Regions from separate parts of the Paenibacillus glucanolyticus genome, predicted to be linked through region 1. Evidence: a T-box and tRNA genes for the amino acid it is inferred to sense, from the RefSeq annotation. Region 1 holds a T-box; the other holds one or more tRNA genes.

Region 1 (3,393 bases):
TCTAGTGTATCTGATCGTTCCGGCAGGTTCCCGATAAAGGACATGTCGACGTCAATCTCAGCCCCGATGTCTTCTACGATAACGGCTTTAACGTACTGCGGATACCGGGCGGCAAACTGGTATGCGTTGATACCTCCTAAAGAATGTCCGAGCAATGTTACCTGTTGTCCCTTTAACTCGGATGTAATCAAGGTGTGGATATCCTCCACATAACTCTCTCTTGAATAATTTTTATCCGGGGAATGCTCACTCCAGCCGTGACCGCGTTGGTCAAGCCCGATCACCCGCCAATCCGTAAACTTTGCGGCCAATTTCGTGAAGGTTTCGGCATCATTCATATGCCCATGCAGCATAAGGAGAACATTAAGACTCTCGCCACCATAATCGAGGTAGGAGAGTTTCAAATTGCCTGATTGAAAATACTTGCGTTTGGTTGATTGAATATCCTGAGCGGACTGCATATCATATCCTCCTTAGGGCAATGGAACCTATCCCATTGCTTGTTGTTTGTAGTTCAACTATAACCCATAATAGTGACAACTATTGTCATTATTAAAACAATCCATGCAGATAAGGGAATATGTTATTCTATCAAGAGAAGAAATGGGAGAGACACGTATGATGGGAGGACTTGTTTATGTTGATTATGAATGAAAAGATAAAGGCACGAGAGGTTGAACTTACCGGGTTAAACGGCGAGAGTCTGGGCATCGTCACAAGGGAAGAGGCGCTCGCACTGGCCAAGAGCCACAAAGCCGATCTGGTGTGTACCTCTTTGTTTAGCAGCCCGCCACCATGTAAGCTGGTGAGCCGGGGGCAGGCTAAGCAGGTGGCTGCGAAGGAAAAGAAAGGCCATAATGAAACATCCGGTCCAATTAAAGTGAAGGAATTCCGCTTGTCTGTACATATCGAGGAGCACGACTACGATACCAAGCTGTCACAAATGCATAAGCTGCTTGCAGCGGATAAAGCCGTGCAGCCGGTCATCCGCATTCAAGGCAAGGAGGGAGAAGCAGCCCGCAAGCTGCTTGAGCGTCTGGTCCATGATCTGGCCGAGGTCGGCAAGAAGGAGACCGGCATTCAGGTCAGCGGCAAGTTGGCTACCGTTAAATTGCTGCCAATCTGATTCCTGGACCGTTTAACGGAGGGATTTTCATAAGATTTTTTGCGATTTTAAGTGACGCTTACGGTTTACTTTTTTATTTATAGATGATACTATGGATCAAATTATAAACGCCATGAAGAGAAGAGTAGATGAAACAGGATTCCCTACAGAGAGCTCCGGTAAGCTGAAAAGGGGCAGGAAGCCGTTTATTGAACCAAGCCTCTGAGCGGCGCATCGGAACTTATGGATAAGGGATGGTGCGACAGGAGCTCCTGTTACAGAGCTAGGGTATAAGCTTGTTTTGTGATAGCCGTACCCGATAAGGCTGATATCGTGATATATCGGTAAACAGGGGTGGCACCGCGAAACCAATCTCGTCCCCAAGACTAATGTCTTGGAGACGGGATTTTTTTATTTTTTCAGGAAGTTATTCGGGATGAATTCGAAGGAGGAGCTCAGCATGATTCATGATAAGAGTTTGGGAGAAGAAACGGTGAATTTTTTGACAAGAATGGTTAAGGGAGATATTGAAAAGGGAGTGTACCACAGACCCGTGGCCACCCGCTTTCCGCCTGAGCCTAACGGCTACCTGCACATTGGCAGCGCTTATGCCATACACATCAACCATTCCATAGCAAGCCAATTTCATGGAACATTCAACCTTCGGTTTGACGATACGAATCCTCTGAAGGAGGATGTGAAATACGTACAAGCGATCCAGGAGGATAGCGCGTGGCTGGGGTATACGCCGGAGGTTTATTATGGCTCGGATTATTCCGAGCAAATCGCAGAAGCGGCCAAGAAACTAATCCGCAAGGGGAAGGCCTACGTCTGTGATCTTACGCCCGAGGGAATGACGGAGTACCGGGGAACACTGACGGAAGCAGGCAAGAACAGTCCATTCCGTGAGCGCAGCGTTGAAGAAAATGTATCATTATTTGAGCAAATGAAGGCGGGGGTATTCGCTGTATCAGCAAAAGTACTCCGGGCCAAAATCGACATGGCTTCGCCCAACATGAATTTAAGAGACCCTGTGCTGTATCGTATCCTTCATGCCGAGCATTATCGAACCGGAAGCGCATGGTGCATCTATCCGATGTATGACTTTGCCCATCCGATTCAGGACTCCATTGAAGGAATCACACATTCGCTGTGCTCAGCCGAGTTTAAAGATCATCGACCGCTGTATGAGTGGGTGGTAACCGAGCTTGAAATCAAGGAGCCGCCCAAGCAAAGGGAGTTCGGACGATTGAACATCTCCGGCTTCGTGACAAGCAAGCGGTATCTGAGGGAGCTGGTTGAAGGTGGTTTCGTGGATGGTTGGGACGACCCCAGACTGCCCACGCTTAAAGGGCTCCGGCGGCGGGGAGTGACACCGGAAGGGATTCGGAAATTTCTGGGTGAGCTCGGCGTGTTTCGCAGCAACAGCATGGTGGATTCGGCCATGCTTGACCATTACATCCGTCAAGATTTGAAGGAACGCTGCCACAACGTGATGGCTGTCATCAAACCGCTGAAGGTTATCATTACCAACGTTCCGGAAGATTGGAGCGAGATGCTTATTGTTCCGAATCATGAAGGTGATGCATCGAAAGGGGTCCGGGAGGTTCCTTTTTCACGGGAGCTGTTTATCGAGAGGGAGGATTTCATGGAGGAGCCGACTCCCGGATTTCACCGGTTGTCGCCCGGCAAGGAAGTGCGCTTAAAGGGCGCTTATTTTATCAAATGCGAGCATATCGTGAAGGACGAATCAACAGGGGAAATCCAGGAGATCCACTGTACGTATGATCCCGAAACCAAGAGCGGCAGCGGATTTAATGCAAGAAAGGTGAAATCGACGCTGCATTGGGTCTCGGCCAGGCATGGGATCACAGCGGAACTTCATCTGTATGATAAGCTGCTGAAGGAATCAGCCGAGTTATCCGAATCGGGTAACGTCTGGGAAGACTTGATCAACCCGGAATCGCTCATTAAAGTCGAAGCCGCTGTATTGGAGCCTTTGATGGCGGAAGCGACTGCGCACAACACGTACCAATTCATCCGACACGGCTATTTCTGCGTGGATTCCAAGTATTCAACAGAGCACAAGCTTGTGTTTAACCGCATCGTTTCATTGAAGGATTCGTGGAATTGGCCTGCAAACCATTCAAAGTAGTTGACGGTGAAATGATGGCAATTACGGTCACCAAGATGGGGCAAAATGCTACCGCCGCTCTTCCAAGCGTTCGTGACCCATTTCATATGATATACCGTCCCTCATTAGGCTTAATCCACCCAATGTATCGGAT
Region 2 (3,393 bases), 3.1 Mb from region 1:
GTAACTATAACGGTCCTAAGGTAGCGAAATTCCTTGTCAGGTAAATTCTGACCCGCACGAATGGCGTAACGACTTGGGCGCTGTCTCAACGAGAGATCCGGTGAAATTTTAATACCTGTGAAGATGCAGGTTACCCGCGACAAGACGGAAAGACCCCATGGAGCTTTACTGCAGCTTGATATTGGATTTGGGTACGATCTGTACAGGATAGGTGGGAGCCTTCGAAGCATGAGCGCCAGCTTGTGTGGAGGCGACGTTGGGATACCACCCTGATCGTATCTAGGTTCTAACTTGGTACCGTGATCCGGTACGAGGACAGTGTCAGGCGGGCAGTTTGACTGGGGCGGTCGCCTCCTAAAGAGTAACGGAGGCGCCCCAAGGTTCCCTCAGAATGGTTGGAAATCATTCGAAGAGTGCAAAGGCATAAGGGAGCTTGACTGCGAGACCTACAAGTCGAGCAGGGACGAAAGTCGGGCTTAGTGATCCGGTGGTACCGCATGGAAGGGCCATCGCTCAACGGATAAAAGCTACCCTGGGGATAACAGGCTTATCTCCCCCAAGAGTCCACATCGACGGGGAGGTTTGGCACCTCGATGTCGGCTCATCGCATCCTGGGGCTGAAGTAGGTCCCAAGGGTTGGGCTGTTCGCCCATTAAAGCGGTACGCGAGCTGGGTTCAGAACGTCGTGAGACAGTTCGGTCCCTATCTGTCGTGGGCGTAGGAAATTTGAGAGGAGCTGTCCTTAGTACGAGAGGACCGGGATGGACGTACCGCTGGTGCACCAGTTGTTCCGCCAGGAGCATGGCTGGGTAGCTACGTACGGAAGGGATAAGCGCTGAAAGCATCTAAGCGTGAAGCCCCCCTCAAGATGAGATTTCCCAACTAGTAAGACCCCTTGAAGACGACGAGGTAGATAGGTTGGAGGTGGAAGTGCAGCAATGCATGGAGCTGACCAATACTAATCGGTCGAGGGCTTATCCAAAGATATTTCAATGTGCTGCAAATTCGTTTCGTATCTAGTTTTCAGGTGATCAAGCATCTGAAGCCGTTTGGTGGCGATGGCGGAAGGGTTCCACGCGTACCCATACCGAACACGACCGTTAAGCCTTCCAGCGCCGATGGTACTTGGACCGCAGGGTCCCGGGAGAGTAGGACGTCGCCAAGCGGATACATATTCCCTGATAGCTCAGTTGGTAGAGCACTCGACTGTTAATCGAGTTGTCACAGGTTCGAGTCCTGTTCGGGGAGCCACTTGCTTCCATAGCTCAGTAGGTAGAGTGCATCCATGGTAAGGATGAGGTCACCGGTTCGATCCCGGTTGGAAGCTCCAGATTCGTTTTTAGAATGGACATGCATCATGTAAATGAGGCCCGTTGGTCAAGGGGTTAAGACACCTCCCTTTCACGGAGGTAACAGGGGTTCGAATCCCCTACGGGTCACCATTATTTCTCATCCATTATATATGGAGGCTTAGCTCAGCTGGGAGAGCATCTGCCTTACAAGCAGAGGGTCGGGGGTTCGAACCCCTCAGCCTCCACCATTTAACTCATGATTATTAGAGTATTGAAATGCAAAATAGAAGTACTCATCGATATTGGGGATTAGCCAAGCGGTAAGGCAACGGACTTTGACTCCGTCATGCATAGGTTCGAATCCTATATCCCCAGCCACTTCACACCAAAAAGTGAAGTTGCGCTTTGAAGGTGATTCCGAAACTTTTCGGAGGTCCTGATATGCGAGCCATTAGCTCAGTTGGTAGAGCACCTGACTTTTAATCAGGGTGTCGAAGGTTCGAGTCCTTCATGGCTCACCATTGTTTCATCTTGTGCGCGTGTGGCGGAATTGGCAGACGCACTAGACTTAGGATCTAGCGTCTTTGACGTGGGGGTTCAAGTCCCTCCACGCGCACCATTTATGCGGACGTGGCTCAGCGGTAGAGCATCGCCTTGCCAAGGCGAGGGTCGCGGGTTCGATTCCCGTCGTCCGCTCCATTTGCGCCCTTAGCTCAGCTGGATAGAGCGTTTGACTACGAATCAAAAGGTCGGGAGTTCGAATCTCTCAGGGCGTGCCATTTTTTCAAAGATTAATATCGGGATGTAGCTCAGCTTGGTAGAGCACCTGGTTTGGGACCAGGGGGTCGCATGTTCAAATCGTGTCATCCCGATTTGCTTAGGCGTTATTGCCCATAAAAGTAATCAGAATATGCTCCAAAGTATAAGATCACTTTTATGGGGTGATATGCGGGTGTAGTTCAATGGTAGAACTCCAGCCTTCCAAGCTGGTAGCGTGGGTTCGATTCCCATCACCCGCTCCATACATATGCAGGACATCACCGTGTGTGATGTTTTTTTTACATATTTACACGACTATCCTGCGAAGTGTTAATGTGATAAAGAATGCAGTCATATCAAGGGTTTCTTGGACTAATGTTTATCGTAGAAGGGCATATCAATAGCATGAGTTTTGTCGATTTGGCTAATTTTTTCGCCTGAAAAATGCAGATTTTCATTCGCTTTTATTGTATGATGTTAGGAAGGCGTTACGTCCTAAAGATAAACTGCTGAAACGGGTTGAGATGGGAGGAGTAGCATGACTGAACTTACAGTAACCGCAAAGAGCAATTCCAACAATCTGCTGCGGCGTGATGTACGGTTCCTTGGCAATATTCTTGGGGAAGTTCTTGTCCATCAAGGAGGCAATGAGCTTTTAGATATAGTTGAGAAAATTCGCGAAACGAGTAAATCGTTGCGATCCGTATTCCTGCCGGAATTGTTTGCAGATTTCAAAGGGATTATCAGCACGCTGGAACCAGACATTCGCCATCAGGTGATTCGTGCGTTTGCCATTTACTTTCAATTGGTTAATATCGCAGAGCAGAATCATCGCATACGCCGCAAGCGTGATTACGAGCGTTCCGCTGGGGAGAGTGTTCAACCAGGTTCCATTGAAAGTGCGATCCAGGATTTGAAAGAGCGCAATATTACGTTTGAAGAAGTTCAAGAAATTCTCGAAAGTCTATCCCTTGAGCTGGTAATGACAGCTCATCCGACAGAAGCGATGCGTCGGGCTATTCTGGATATTCATAAACGGATAGCAGACGATGTTATGCAACTGGACAACCCGACACTGACATTCCGCGAACGAGAGCAGCTTCGGGAGAAATTACTGAATGAGGTTATCACACTGTGGCAAACCGATGAGCTTCGTGATCGCAAGCCGACGGTTCTTGATGAAGTCAGAAACGGCATGTATTATTTTCACGAGACTCTGTTTCACATTCTGCCAGAGGTTTATCAAGAGCTGGAGCGCTGCCTAAGTAAGTATTACCCGGGTCACCATTGGCACGTTCCAACCTATTTGCGTTTCGGTTCATGGATTGGTGGCGATCGGGAC

Evidence for each region. The T-box of region 1 lies ahead of WDY75_RS18220 (glutamine--tRNA ligase/YqeY domain fusion protein). A T-box ahead of a tRNA ligase gene usually reads a tRNA of that ligase, here a tRNA-Gln.
Region 2: it encodes a tRNA-Gln, which carries the amino acid that the T-box ahead of WDY75_RS18220 (glutamine--tRNA ligase/YqeY domain fusion protein) is inferred to sense. The anticodon was not compared.

The regions. Positions count from the first base shown of each region.
Region 1 covers NZ_CP147845.1:3,888,887-3,892,279, reverse strand. Annotated here, with positions in the region: gene WDY75_RS18230 (alpha/beta fold hydrolase) at 1-461, opposite strand, end outside; gene infC (translation initiation factor IF-3) at 638-1,126, shown strand; T-box leader at 1,230-1,490, shown strand; gene WDY75_RS18220 (glutamine--tRNA ligase/YqeY domain fusion protein) at 1,566-3,260, shown strand; gene WDY75_RS18215 (pentapeptide repeat-containing protein) at 3,371-3,393, opposite strand, start outside.
Region 2 covers NZ_CP147845.1:770,665-774,057, forward strand. Annotated here, with positions in the region: rRNA gene WDY75_RS03650 (23S ribosomal RNA) at 1-982, shown strand, start outside; rRNA gene rrf (5S ribosomal RNA) at 1,049-1,165, shown strand; tRNA gene WDY75_RS03660 (tRNA-Asn) at 1,176-1,251, shown strand; tRNA gene WDY75_RS03665 (tRNA-Thr) at 1,255-1,330, shown strand; tRNA gene WDY75_RS03670 (tRNA-Glu) at 1,368-1,442, shown strand; tRNA gene WDY75_RS03675 (tRNA-Val) at 1,465-1,540, shown strand; tRNA gene WDY75_RS03680 (tRNA-Gln) at 1,596-1,670, shown strand; tRNA gene WDY75_RS03685 (tRNA-Lys) at 1,738-1,813, shown strand; tRNA gene WDY75_RS03690 (tRNA-Leu) at 1,828-1,911, shown strand; tRNA gene WDY75_RS03695 (tRNA-Gly) at 1,917-1,991, shown strand; tRNA gene WDY75_RS03700 (tRNA-Arg) at 1,995-2,071, shown strand; tRNA gene WDY75_RS03705 (tRNA-Pro) at 2,091-2,164, shown strand; tRNA gene WDY75_RS03710 (tRNA-Gly) at 2,241-2,314, shown strand; gene ppc (phosphoenolpyruvate carboxylase) at 2,590-3,393, shown strand, end outside.